Regions from separate parts of the Bradyrhizobium sp. 18BD genome, predicted to be linked through region 1. Evidence: predicted binding sites of a transcription regulator. Region 1 holds the regulator's gene; the other holds the start of a gene.
The links. The regulator PhoB, encoded in region 1, activates phosphate uptake and scavenging genes when phosphate is short. The targets are predictions, from matches to a motif close to TGTCATNNANCTGTCAT.

Region 1 (7,120 bases):
GTAGCGGCTCATGTCGGGCCCCTGGTCGATGGTCATGGCGAGATGGCCGCGGCCGAGCAGCGTGCCGGAGTCCTTGGCGTCACCGAGACGCGCAGCATCGAAGCGCGCATAGGCGCGGAGGCGATCCGGCGCCTGATAGTCCACTACCAGGAACGACACCGGACCGTCGGTCTGGGCCTGGAGGATGAAGCGGCCCTCGAACTTCAGTGCCGAGCCGAGCAGCGTCGTCAGCACGATGGCCTCGCCGAGCAGCTTGCCCACCGGCGCGGGATAATCATGCTTGGTCAGGATCTCGTCGAGCGCAGGGCCGAGCCGCACCAGGCGACCGCGCACGTCGAGCGCGTCGACCTCGTAGGGCAGCACAGCGTCGTCAATCGGAACCGCTGATGGCGCGCGAACCGGGCCTTCAGGCCCGGTTTTCATGTCAGGGGATTGAAAAACCATGGCGCTTTATCTGGGGTCGGAGGGCGGAAATGGAAGGGGCGCGTGGGTGGTGTGTTCCGGATGCAGTTATGATCGCACATGATCCTGCAAATTCGATGTCATCCCGGGGCGCGCAACGCGCTGATACGGGACCCATAGCCACAGGATGACGTCGTAGCCCGCGTAGCCCGGATGGAGCCAACTGGTCGGCGCGGAGCGCCGCCCGATGACAGGCTCCGCGCAATCCGGGGAGGTCTTACCGCGACTTGAGTACCCGGATTTCGCTTGCGCTCCATCCGGGCTACAAGTGCTACTTCACCGCGTCGAAGCACCAGGCCAAAATGCCCTTCTGCGCGTGCAGGCGGTTCTCGGCTTCGTCGAACACGACCGATTGCGGGCCGTCGATCACCTCATCCGTGACTTCCTCGCCGCGATGAGCCGGCAGGCAGTGCATGAACAGCGCGTCGGGCTTGGCCAGCGACATCAGCTTGGAATTGACCTGGTAGGGCTTGAGCACGTTGTGGCGATGCTCGCCCTCCTTGTCGCCCATCGACACCCAGGTGTCGGTGACGACGCAGTCGGCGCCCTTCACGGCGGCCTCGGGATCGGTGCCGAGCACGATCGGCGCGCCGGTCGCCTTGATCCAGTCGCGCATCACCTTTTTCGGCGAGAGCTCCGGAGGGGTTGCGACATTGAGCTGGAATTTGAAGCGCTCGGCCGCATGGGCCCACGACGCCAGCACGTTGTTGTCGTCGCCGGTCCAGGCCACCGTCCGGCCCTCGATCGGGCCGCGATGCTCCTGATAGGTCAGGAGGTCCGCCATCACCTGGCAGGGATGCGAGCGCCGCGTCAGGCCGTTGATGACGGGCACGGTCGCGTTGGCCGCAAGCTCGAGCAGCGCATCGTGGTTGAGGATGCGGATCATGATGGCATCGACATAGCGCGACAGCACGCGCGCGGTGTCGGCAATGGTCTCGCCGCGGCCGAGCTGCATCTCGGCGCCGGTGAGCATGATGGGCTCGCCGCCGAGCTGGCGCATGGCGACGTCGAACGAGACGCGCGTCCGCGTCGAGGGACGCTCGAAGATCATCGCCAGCGTCTTGCCTTCGAGGGGCCTGACCGGCTGATGCGCCTTCTGCTTCGCCTTCATGGCGGAGGAGGCGTCGAGCATGCTCTTGAGCTCCGACAGCGGCAGCTCGTCGATGTCGAGGAAGTGCTTCGGTGTTTTATTGGGGGACTTGCTCATCAGCTTGCCGCCCTCTTGTTGCCGGCAAGCGCAGTGCAGGCGCGCTCCAGCCGCCCGACGCTGTCCTCGATCTCGGCCTCGCTGACGATCAAGGGCGGCAGGAAACGCACGACATTGTCGCCGGCGCCGACCGTGAGCAGCTTTTCGTTGCGCAGCGCCGCGACGAGATCGCCGGACGGCACGACAGCCTTGATGCCGATCAGCAACCCTTCGCCGCGCACTTCGCAGACGACATCAGGATGCCGGTCGATGACGGAGGCGAGCTTCTGCTTGAGCAGCAGCGACATCTTCTGCACGTGGTCGAAGAAGCCGGGCTTGAGCATGACGTCGAGCACGGCGTTCGCAGCCGAGATCGCCAGCGGATTGCCGCCGAAGGTCGAGCCGTGCGAACCGGGGCCCATGCCGGACGCCGCCTCCGCGGTCGCGAGCACCGCGCCGATCGGAAAGCCGCCGCCGAGCGCCTTCGCCAGCGACATCACGTCGGGCGTGACGCCGGTGCGCCGATGGGCGAACAGATCGCCGGCGCGGCCCATGCCGGTCTGCACCTCGTCGAAGGCGAGCAGCAGGCCCTTCTCGTCGCAGAGCTGGCGCAGCGCCTTGAGGAACGCAGGCGTTGCCGAACGCACGCCGCCCTCGCCCTGGATCGGCTCGATCAGGATGCCGGCGGTCTGCGGGCCGATCGCCTTCTTCACGGCCTCGATGTCACCGTGCGGGATCTGGTCGAAACCGTCCATCGGCGGACCAAAGCCTTCGAGATATTTTGCCGATCCCGTCGCGGCCAGCGTTGCCAGCGTGCGGCCATGGAAGGCGCCTTCGAAGGTGATGATGCGATAGCGCTCCGGATGTCCCTTGGAGAAGTGATGATGGCGGACCAGCTTGATCACGCCCTCCAGCGCTTCGGCGCCGGAATTGCAGAAGAACACGAAGTCCGCAAAGCTCTCGCTGCACAGGCGCGCGGCGAGCTTCTCGCCATCGGGGCTCTGGAACAGGTTCGACATATGCCAGAGCTTCGTCGCCTGCTCCTGCAAGGCCTTGACCAGCGCGGGATGGGCGTGGCCGAGCGCGTTCACCGCAACGCCGGAGGTAAAGTCGAGATAGCGGTCGCCGTTGGTCGCAATCAGCCAGCAGCCTTCGCCGCGCTCGAAACCGAGGTCGGCCCTGGCGAAAACGGGGAGCAAATGCGGCGCTGCGCTGTTAGTCATGACGATCACTTGATGTTGCGGACGGCGTGAGCGTGCATTGCGCAACGCACCATCAACCGGCCCGGAAAACGAAACGTGCCGCCTTTTAAGGGCGGCACGTGTCACTATCTTATGCCTGGTGATACCGGTGTCAATGCCGCCCGAAAGCCTCGCGAAACGCTGAATCCGTAGTCTTGCGGTGCCGAATTAGCGGGGTTTTTGCCACGGAACATGTGGAAGCGAGTCGGCGGACTCTTGCGCGTGAGTCACGCCATATTGTAGCGTTTGGCTTGTCAGATACGACATCTCGTGCAGTGTTTCTGATCCTCTAAGTCCTCATGTACCGGCGTAAACGTTCGGGCGTTCCAGCTGCGCCCGGCGAGCCTTAAGGGATTCTGACGGCACGGGTTTTTCGAGGCTTAGGCATTCGCCGCATGGCGCCAGGATGGCGGCCGTACGGCGAGGGAAAGGGTGCAATGACGGTTTTGACCTGGTCCGACGATCGCGTCGAGCAGCTTAAAAAGCTCTGGGAGGCCGGACTTTCGGCCAGCCAGATTGCGGCCGAGCTCGGCAACGTGACCCGTAATGCCGTGATCGGCAAGGTGCACAGGCTCGGCCTGTCCGGCCGCGCCAAGAGCCCCTCGTCGGCGGCTCCCCGGCCGCGCAAGGCGCGTCCCGCGCAGCATATGATGCGGGTGAGCCGGCCGATCGCGCGCGGCAACACCGCGCTGGCGCAGGCCTTCGAGGTCGAGGTCGAGGCCGAACCGGTCACCTACGACAACGTGGTGCCGATGAGCCAGCGGCTGTCGCTGCTGGAGCTGAACGAGGCGACCTGCCACTGGCCGGTCGGCGATCCCTCCAGCCCGGATTTCTTCTTCTGCGGCGGCAAGGCCCTTTCCGGCCTGCCCTATTGCGCCCAGCACTCGCGGGTGGCGTATCAGCCCGCGGCGGATCGCCGCCGCGCACCGGCCAAGCCCGGCACGCGCTGAGCACGGCTTCAGACGACATCGTCCCGGCACACGGCTGGGACGACGATCGAGACATAAAAAAGCGCGCCAGGTGGCGCGCTTTTTATTTGGCTTGCTTGCAGCCGTTTTTACGTTTGCTCAGCCCCCGTCTGCTCAGCCACTTTAAGGCTGCTCAGACTCTTTAAGTCTGCTCAGCCTTGGCGAAGCGATCGTCGAGCGCGTAGCCGGCGCCGCGGACGGTGCGGATCGGATCCTGCTCGCGGCCGAGATTGAGCAGCTTGCGCAGGCGGCCGATATGCACATCGACGGTGCGTTCGTCGATGTAGATGTCGCGGCCCCAGACGCTGTCGAGCAGCTGCTCGCGCGAGAACACGCGGCCGGGATGCTCCAGGAAGAACTCCAGCAGGCGATATTCGGTCGGGCCGAGATCGATCGGCCGGCCCGAACGTGCCACGCGGCGCTTGTCGCGATCGAGCTCGATGTCGCCATAGGCGAGCACCGTGGCGAGCCGCTCGGGGCTGGCACGCCGCAGCAGGCCCTTCACGCGGGCCAGCAGCTCCGGCACCGAGAACGGCTTGACGATGTAGTCGTCGGCACCGGTCGCAAGACCGCGCACCCGCTCGCTCTCCTCACCGCGCGCGGTGAGCATGATGATCGGGAGCTGCTTGGTCTCGGGCCGGGTGCGAAGCCGGCGGCACAGCTCGATGCCGGAGAGGCCCGGCAGCATCCAGTCGAGCACGATCAGATCGGGGATGTGCTCCTTGAGACGGGTGTCGGCATCGTCGCCGCGCATCACCGTCTCCACGTCATAGCCGTCGCCTTCGAGGTTGTAGCGAAGCAGCTCGGTGAGAGCTTCCTCGTCCTCAACCACCATAATGCGTGCGCCCATGGGGTCGTCGCTCCTTAGCTAATCAGGTATTCGGGACCGTCGTGGCGAAGGTCGTCATGTCGCCCTTCGGCCGCTTGTCGGTGATCGCCTGGCCCTCGATCATATAGAACACGGTCTCGGCGATGTTGGTGGCGTGGTCGCCGATGCGCTCGATGTTCTTGGCGCAGAACATCAGATGGATGCAGAACGAGATGTTGCGCGGATCCTCCATCATGTAGGTGAGGAGCTCGCGGAACAGCGAGGTGCAGATGGCGTCGACTTCCTCGTCGCCCTTCCACACCGCCATCGCCGCCGGCAGATCGTGCGCGGCATAGGCGTCCAGCACCGACTTGACCTGCTGCTGCACGAGGTCGGTCATGTGCTCCAGGCCGCGGAACAGCTTCAGCGGATGGAAGTCGGCATCGAGCGCGGCAACGCGCTTGCCCATGTTCTTGGCGAGGTCGCCGATCCGCTCGAGATCGGTCGCGACGCGCATGGCGCCGACGATCTCGCGAAGGTCGACGGCCATCGGCTGACGGCGCGCGATGGTGAGCACGGCGCGCTCCTCGATCTTTTTCTGCAGCGCGTCGATATCGGCGTCGGCGGTGACGACGCGCTGGCCGAGCGGGACGTCGCGGCGGATCAGCGCGTCGACGGAATCGACGATCAAGCGTTCGGCGATGCCGCCCATCTCGGCGACCAGGCGGGTGAGCTCCTGGAGGTCGGTGTCGAAGGCCTTTGCGGTATGTTCAGAACCCATGTTCCGTCTCCTCAGCCGAACCGGCCGGTGATGTAATCCTGCGTACGCCGGTCGGTCGGCGACGTGAAGATCTTGCTGGTGTCGTCGAACTCGATGAGCTCGCCGAGATACATGAAGGCGGTCTTGTCGGAGACACGCGCCGCCTGCTGCATGTTGTGGGTGACGATCGCGATCGTGTAGTTCTCGGACAGTTCCTGGATCAGCTCCTCGACCTTGGCGGTCGAGATCGGATCGAGCGCCGAGCAGGGCTCGTCGAACAGGATCACCTCGGGGCGCACCGCGACGGTGCGGGCGATGCAGAGGCGCTGCTGCTGGCCGCCGGAGAGCGACAGGCCGGAGGCGTTGAGCTTGTCCTTGACCTCGTTCCACAGCGCGCCGCCGCGCAGCGCCTTCTCGACGCGGTCGTCCATCTCCGACTTCGAGATCTTCTCATAGAGACGGATGCCGAAGGCGATGTTCTCGTAGATCGTCATCGGGAACGGCGTCGGCTTCTGGAACACCATGCCGACGCGGGCGCGCAGCAGATTGAGATCCAACTTGGGGTCGAGGATATTGGTCTGGTCGAGCATGAGCTGACCGGTGACGCGCTGGCCCGGATAGAGGTCGTACATCCGGTTGAAGATGCGCAGCAGGGTCGACTTCCCGCAGCCCGACGGGCCGATGAACGCCGTCACGCGGTTGGTGCCGAGCGACAGGTTGATGTTCTTCAGCGCATGGTGGTCGCCGTAATAGAAGTTGAGGTTGCGCACCGTCACCTTGGCGGGCGCTTCCGGCAACGGCTGCGAGCCGGGCTGAACGGGCGTACTCACGGAAACAGACATTTCGCTCATTTTGCAGTCCTCTCGGCGCTCAGGATGCGCGCGCCAATGTTCAGGGCAAGCACGGTCAACGTGATCAGCAGCGCGCCGCTCCAGGCGAGCTGCTTCCAATAGGCGTAGGGGCTCTGGACGAAGTTGTTGATGGTCACCGGCAGGTTGGCCATCGTCTTGTTCAGGCTGAGGCTGAAGAACTGGTTCGACAGCGCGGTGAACAGCAGCGGCGCGGTCTCGCCGGCGACGCGGGCGGTCGCTAGCATCACGCCGGTGATCAGACCCGAGCGGGCCGCACGATAGGCGATCCGCTTGATCACCAGCGAGCGCGGCAGGCCGAGCGCGGAGGCCGCCTCGCGCAATGCGTTCGGCACCAGCAGCAGCATGTCCTCGGTCGTGCGCAGCACCACCGGGATGACGATCACGGCGAGCGCGAGGCAGCCGGCGATCGCCGAGAAGCCGCGCATCGGCACCACCACCGCGCCGTAGATGAACAGGCCGATGATGATCGAGGGCGCCGACAGCAGGATGTCGTTGATGAAGCGGATCACCGAGGTCAGCTTGTCGTTGCGGCCGTACTCGGCGAGATAGGTGCCGGCGAACAGGCCGAGCGGCGCGCCGATGCCGACGCCGAGCACGGTCATGATCAGCGAGCCGACGATCGCGTTGAGCAGGCCGCCGTCGGTCGAGCCGGGCGGCGGGGTATTTTCGGTAAAGACCTGCAGGTTGAGCCCGGCGAGGCCGTTGTAGAACAGCGTCAGCAGGATCAGCGCGAGCCAGGTGACGCCGAAGGCGGCAGCGGCGAGGCACAGCGCACGGATGACGATGTCCATGCGGCGGCGGCGGGCGTAAATCGGGTTCATGT
Region 2 (7,120 bases), on a different contig from region 1:
AACGTGCCGATCGAGCAGCTGTTCAAGCGGGTGCGCCTCGAGGTCAACCAGACCACCAGCGGCGCGCAGATCCCGTGGGAGAGCTCGTCGCTGACCTCGGACTTCACCTTCTTCGGCGACACCGCTGTGGCCGCCAACCGCGCCCCGGTGAACACGCCCGTGGTGCAGATGGCCTCCAACCTGCCGAGCCGCTCGACCCGCCAGGCCTATGACTATGTCGTGTCGGAGGGACGGCCGGAGTACTATCAGGAGTTCATCCAGATGTACCCGCACGACCCGCTGTGCGACCACATCCGCTGGCTGCTCAACAACCTGCTGATCTCGCAGGCCTGGCACAAGGCGGTGCTGGCGAACTCGCCGATCGGCTACAAGACCTTCTACGACAGCTACGGCAACAGCCCCTATGCGCAATCCGCGCTGAAGCTCGAGGCTCAGCCGAAGCTGATCCCCCTGATGCAGGCCACCAAGTTCCTGGCGCCGCAGACCATCAACCCGACCTTCAAGATCGGCAATCTCGGCCAGCCCAAATACATGCCGCTGATGCAGCAGGGTAATGGTGGTTCGCAAGTCAACGGCAACCTGCCGGTCGTGCAGAAGCCGGTCGACAGCAATTTGATCGGCAAGCTCGGCAATGGCGGCCAGATCGTCAACCTGCCGGCGGGCAACGTCCAGCCGAACCCGCAGAATGGGACGCCCTCGCAGACCCCGGGCAAGATCGTCACCCTGCCCGCGCCGACCAACACGACCAACGGCGGCATCGGCAAGATCGTGACCCTGCCCGCGACCAACAACCAGAATGGCAACAACATTGGCGGTACGACGAACGGCAAGACCAATAGTGCTACGAATGGCGCGACGAACGGCACCCCTGGCAAGATCGTGAGCATGCCGGTGAACGTCGGCAAGGGCGGCACGACTGTCGACACCAAGCCGGTCATCCAGACGCAGACCAACCCGATCCGCGTCAACAACGGCAACACCGGCATCGTGAAGCTCAACAACAACCTGGTGAACAAGGTGCAGGTCCAGAACACCCCCCAGACCAGCCGCCCGCAGTTCAACCCGACCAACCGCATCGTCAACAACAGCAGCAACAACTTCCGCCAGTCGATGAACCAGGCGCAGGGCAATAACGGCGGCAACAACCACCGCGGCGGCTTCATGCGCTGATTGCAGCCGGCGACACAACGACAAAGGGGCAGAGCGGAAACGCTCTGCCCCTTCTTCATGTGAGGGAACGGGACACGGTGCCTTTGGCACGGCCTGAGCGCACGCCTCGTCCTTCGAGACGACCGCTTCGCGGTCTCCTCAGGATGAGGCTAATCAGCATCGGTGCCGGTCGAGACTGCCGCCACGCACTCCATCCTTATCCTGAGGAGCCCGCGAAGCGGGCGTCTCGAAGGATGGGCCACAGGAGAGCCTCTCTCAGGCCACCAGCTCGGCAAACAGATCCGCATCGACATTGCCGCCGGAGAGCACAATGACGACGTTCTTGCCGGCAACGTCGAGACGTCCCGCCAGCAGTGCGGCAAGGCCGACCGCGCCGCCCGGCTCGACCACGAGCTTCAGCTCGTGATAGGCGAACGAAACCGCCGCGCCGACTTCCTTGTCCGAGGCGGTGACGCCGCGCGCGAGCAGCTTGCTGTTGATCGCAAAGGTCATCTCACCGGGGATCAGCGCCATCAGTGCGTCGCAGATGGTGCGGCCGGCCGGCGGATGCGGCTCGCGATGGCCGGCGGTCAGCGAAATGCCGTGGTCGTCGAACGCCTCGGGCTCGGCCACGACGATCTCGGCCTGCGGATAACGTGCCTTCACCGCGGTCGCGACGCCCGCGATCAGGCCGCCGCCGGAGGCCGGGGCGACCACGATGTCGGGGGCAAGGCCAAGCGTTGCCATGTCCTCGGCGATCTCGCGACCGGCGGTGCCCTGCCCCGCAATCACGAACGGATCGTCATACGGCTTGACCAGCGTCGCGCCGCGCTTCTCGGCGATGCCGCGGGAGATCGCCTCACGGTCGTCATTGTAGCGGTCATACAGCACGACCTCGGCGCCATAGGATTTGGTGCGCTCGCGCTTGGACAGCGGCGCATCCGCCGGCATCACGATGGTCGCCTGCATGTCGAGAATCTTGGCCGCCGCCGCCACGCCCTGGGCGTGGTTGCCGGAGGAGAACGCGACGACGCCGCCGGCGCGCTTGTCCTGCGGGATCGAGAACACCTTGTTGAAGGCGCCGCGGAACTTGAAGGAGCCGGTGCGCTGGAGCATCTCCGGCTTCAGGAACACTTTGGCACCGACGCGCTCGTTGAGCACGGGAAAGGACAACAGCGGGGTGCGGATGGCGAAGGGCGCGATCACGCGCGCTGCGGCATCGATATCGGCAGGGCCGATCGGGAGGAGCTGTTCGGTCATGGCAGAACTTTATCGCGGCAGCCGCGAGCCCGGCAAGACACCTCCGCGCGATGAACCGTGGCTTTCAGGCTACGAAACTAACGGGCGCTGCCCCATTCCTGCCCGATAGCACCGCGCCGACCGCTAAAATGCTGTCCACGAAGGCCCTCGCGGAAGCCTCCCAGGTGTAGTTGGCGGCGAATTCGACGCAGTCCTGCCGGGAGATGCCGAGCGCCGCGAAGCAGCCGTTGCGCAGGTCGTGATCGAGAGCGCCGACCGGCGCATCGCCGATCACGTCGCGGGGACCCTTCACCGGGAAGGCCGCAACCGGCAGGCCGCTGGCGAGCGCCTCCAGCAGGACCAGGCCGAACGTGTCGGTCTTGCTGGGGAAGACGAACACGTCGGCGGCCGCATAGATCTCCGCCAGCGCCTCGCCGTGCTTCTCGCCGAGGAAAATCGCGTCCGGATAGGCCTCCTCGAGCGAGGCGCGGGCCGGGCCGTCGCCGACGATCACCTTGGTGCCGGGCAGGTCGAGGTCGAGGAACGCCTCGAGATTCTTCTCCACGGCGACGCGGCCGACCGACAGGAACACCGGGGCCGGCAGGCAGAGGTCGATGGCGCGGGGATGGAACAGGCCGGTGTCGACGCCGCGCGGCCACAGCAGGACATTGTCGAAGCCGCGGTCGGTCAGCTCGCGGGAAAGCGCCGGCGTTGCCGCCAGCACGGCGCTGCTGGCGCTGTGGAAGCGGCGCAGCGCCCGCCAGATCAGCGAGCCCGGCACCGGCACGCGGGCGCGGACATATTCGGGAAAGCGGGTGTGGAAGCTGGTCGTGAACGGCAGCTTGCGCTGGCGGCAATAGCGGCGGACCATCAGGCCGATCGGCCCTTCGGTCGCGATGTGGATGCTGTCGGGCCGCGCTTCCTCGATCAGCTTCGCGATCCGTGCCGGGCGGGGCATCGCCAGGCGCACGTCGCGATAGCTCGGCATCGCAAACGTGCGGAACGATTGCGGCGTCAGGAACGTGAACTCGACGCCAGCACCTTCGACGCGAATCCCCTTGGCGGCCTCAGCGAGCTTGGTCAGCGTCCGAACCACACCGTTGACTTGCGGGTGCCAGGCGTCGGTCGCGACCAGGATGCGCATCAGGCTGCCCTTGCTGCCACCTGCGGAACTTGCGCCGGCTTCTGCAAATGATCCGCCCAGGTGATGATCTCGAAATGGCCGTCGTCGTGCTCGACCAGCGCGGTGCAGCTCTCGACCCAGTCGCCGCAATTCATGTAGCGGATGCCGTTCTCGTCGCGGATCACGGCGTAGTGGATGTGGCCGCAGATCACGCCATCAGCGTCATGGCGTCGCGCTTCGGCGGAGAGCGCCTGCTCGAACGCGCCGATATAGTTGACGGCGTTCTTGACCTTCTGCTTGGCCCATTGCGACAGCGACCAATAGGGCACGCCGAACATGCGGCGGAAGAAGTTGACGAAGCGATTCATCTGGATCGCGAAGTCGTAGGCTTTATCGCCGAGATGGGCGAGCCAGCGCGCATTCTGAACCACGAGATCGAAGATGTCGCCGTGGATCACGAGATAACGCTTGCCGTCCACGCCGGTGTGGACGGTGTTCTCGACGACATCGATGCCGCCGAAATGCGTGCCGTAATAATTGCGCAGGAACTCGTCGTGATTGCCGGGCACGTAGATGATCTTGGCACCCTTGCGCGCCTTGCGCAGCAGCTTCTGGACCAGGTCGTTATGCGATTGCGGCCAGTGCCAGCTCGATTTCAGCGCCCAGCCATCGACGATATCGCCGACGAGATAGATCGTGTCGGCGTCATGGTAGCGCAGGAAGTCCAGCAAAAGGTCGGCTTGAGAACCGCGGGCTCCGAGATGAACGTCGGAGATGAACAACGTGCGAAAGCGCCGCTCCGGGCTCTCGTCACTCACATCGTAACTTCCCATGCGCCAGCCTGTAACAATATCCCGTGACAGGGGGATGACCAATTGAACCTATGAGGCACCTTCAGATACGAATCACGCCTTGCCTCGCCCTCCCCGCGAATATCAGTCGCATGCGACAATCAGGCGACATGAGGCCGCAATGATTGTCCGCAAAAGCCCGCTGCCGCCGCCCTATTGGTTAACGGCGGCGGCTTTCGCGCAGCGCTGGGGCTTCTCGTCAGTAATACTTGTGGAAATGATGGATCGGCCCGTGGCCGTGGCCGATGCTGAAACTGTCGGCAGCCGCGATCGCGGCGCTGATCCAGGCCTTGGCGCTACGCACGGCGCGCTCGAGGTCCTCGCCCTTGGCGAGACCGGCGGCGACCGCCGAGGACAGCGAGCAACCGGTGCCATGGGTGTTGCGCGTGGCGACGCGGGGCGCCGCAAGCGCGATCGTGGTTTCGGGTGTGACGACATAGTCGATGCTCTCGGGCCCCTCGCCGTGCCCGCCCTTGATCAGCACGGCGCGGCAGCCGAGCGCCATCAGGCGGCGCCCCTGGCTTTCGATCTCGGCCTCGGTCCGCGCAATCTGTTCGTCGAGCAGCGCCGCGGCCTCCGGCAGGTTCGGTGTGATCACCGAGGCCAGCGGCATCAATTTCGTACGCAGCGCCTCGACGGCTTCGGTTGCCAGCAGGCGGTCGCCCGAGGTTGCGACCATGACGGGATCGAGCACCACATGGCGCGGCTTCAAACGCGACAGCGCGGCCGCGATCGCATCGATGCTGGCGGCCTGGGCCACCATGCCGATCTTCACCGCGCCGACATCGAGATCGGAAAACACCGCGTCGATCTGCGCGGTGACGAAGTCGGCCGGCACCGCGTGAATGCCCGTGACGCCGCGCGTGTTCTGTGCCGTCAGCGCCGTGATCGCGGAGGCGCCGTAGACGCCGAGCGCCGCAAAGGTCTTGAGATCCGCCTGGATGCCGGCGCCGCCGCTGGAATCCGAGCCGGCGATGGTGAGCGCCACGGGTGTCGTCATGGGGCGGCTTTCCGGGTTATCGAGGCCGAGCTTTGCGAGATCATGGCCTGTCCTAGCGCGCGCCCGGAGGGCCAGCAAGCCGCGAATCAGGCGGAGGGAGGGCCACGCGGCATTGTCGTCCCGCAGGCGTGCACATCCCCCGAAATGTGACCTCGGCATGGCCCGGCCTTGGCGCATCCGTCAGAATGAGTGAAACGTTGACGGATTCGTCAGCAACGCCTTGGTGCGGGCCGGTCACGACCTTCACCCTCTCGGGATTATGCCATGTGGGCCTACTTCGAACGCCTTCTCGACTCCTCGATGTTTTCACCGCACGGCATCTGCCTGCTGTGGGAACCCGAGCTGATCTGGCTCCACGTCGTCTCCGACGCCAGCATTGCGGCCGCGTATTTCTCGATCCCGTTTGCGCTTGCGATCTTCGTCATCGAGCGACGCGATCTCCAGTTCGGCTGGGTCTATTGGGCCTTCGCCACCTTCATCATGGCGTGCGGCCTGACGCATGTGCTGTCGATCTACACGCTCTGGGTCCCGATCTACGGCATCGAGGGCATCGTCAAGGCGATGACGGCCGTGGCTTCGATCTTCACGGCTGTCGCGCTCTGGCCGCTACTGCCGAAGATTCTGAAGATCCCCTCGCCGTTCGAGCTGCTGCGGGTCCGGGCCGCGCTCGAAGAAGAGGAAATCAAGAGCCGTGACGCGACGCTGCTGCTCCGGCAGGTCAGCGACGCCCAGCGCGCGATGCGCGAGAGCATGACGCGCCTCACCGCCATCGTCGATACCGCCGTCGACGGCGTCATCCTGTTCGACGCGCAGGCCCGCATTCTGCTGTTCAATCCCGCCTGCGAACGGCTGTTCGGCTATCGCGCCGGCGAGGTCATGAATCACGACATCGCCATGCTGATGTCCGACGAGGAGAGGCCCTCCCCCGCAGGCCATCCGCGGGGTTTCTCGACCGGGGAAGCCATCGGCCTGCGCAAGGACGGATCGCGCTTTCCGATGGCTCTGTCGGTGGGCCAGGCCTGGGAGGACGGCGAGCTGATCTATGTCGGCATCGTCCACGACCTCACCGCGCGCAAGCTGACCGAGCAGCAGCTTCAGCAGGCGCAGAAGATGGAGACGGTCGGCCAGCTCTCCGGCGGCATCGCCCACGACTTCAACAATCTGCTCACCGTCATCATCGGCAACGCGGAGTTCTTGAGCGAGCAGCTTCACGCGCGCCCTGACCTCAAGCGCTTCGCCGACGACATCTGCCAGTCGGGTGAGCGTGGCGCCGAGCTGACACAGCGGCTGCTGGCATTCAGCCGCCGCCAATTGCTGCAACCCCGCGCCATTGAGTGCCGTGAGCTCCTGACCTCCATGCACAAGCTGCTCAAGCGCACCCTGCGCGAGAACATCGAGATCAAGACGGCCTTCGGCTCCGGCTCGATCATGGCCTTCGCCGACCGCGCCCAGCTCGAATCCGCCGTGCTCAATCTCGCGCTCAACGCGCAGGACGCCATGCCGTCAGGCGGGCATCTGACGCTCAGCACCGAGCTCACCGCGATCGACGAGCACTACCGCGTGCAGCATCCGGAGGTGGAGTCCGGCAGCTACGCCCTGATCTCGGTGACCGATGACGGTGAGGGCATGACGCCCGAGGTCATCGCGCGCGTCTTCGAGCCGTTCTTCACGACCAAGGAGGTCGGCAAGGGCTCCGGCCTCGGCCTCAGCATGGTCTATGGCTTCGCCAAGCAGTCAGGCGGGCATGTCTCGATCTAC

Region 2: the regulator PhoB is predicted to act here: its motif matches at 4,368-4,384, upstream of RAD16_RS37500 (UDP-2,3-diacylglucosamine diphosphatase).

What each region holds. Positions count from the first base shown of each region.
Region 1 is NZ_JAVAYL010000007.1:100,369-107,488, forward strand. Features, by position in the region: gene RAD16_RS14885 (Hsp33 family molecular chaperone) at 1-444, opposite strand, end outside; gene argF (ornithine carbamoyltransferase) at 734-1,669, opposite strand; gene RAD16_RS14895 (acetylornithine transaminase) at 1,669-2,871, opposite strand; gene RAD16_RS14900 (GcrA family cell cycle regulator) at 3,327-3,839, shown strand; gene phoB (phosphate regulon transcriptional regulator PhoB) at 4,000-4,707, opposite strand; gene phoU (phosphate signaling complex protein PhoU) at 4,730-5,446, opposite strand; gene pstB (phosphate ABC transporter ATP-binding protein PstB) at 5,458-6,276, opposite strand; gene pstA (phosphate ABC transporter permease PstA) at 6,273-7,118, opposite strand; gene pstC (phosphate ABC transporter permease subunit PstC) at 7,120-7,120, opposite strand, start outside.
Region 2 is NZ_JAVAYL010000031.1:4,756-11,875, reverse strand. Features, by position in the region: gene RAD16_RS37515 (caspase family protein) at 1-1,170, shown strand, start outside; gene RAD16_RS37510 (threonine/serine dehydratase) at 1,426-2,409, opposite strand; gene RAD16_RS37505 (glycosyltransferase family 4 protein) at 2,474-3,532, opposite strand; gene RAD16_RS37500 (UDP-2,3-diacylglucosamine diphosphatase) at 3,532-4,344, opposite strand; gene thiD (bifunctional hydroxymethylpyrimidine kinase/phosphomethylpyrimidine kinase) at 4,562-5,362, opposite strand; gene RAD16_RS37490 (ATP-binding protein) at 5,627-7,120, shown strand, end outside.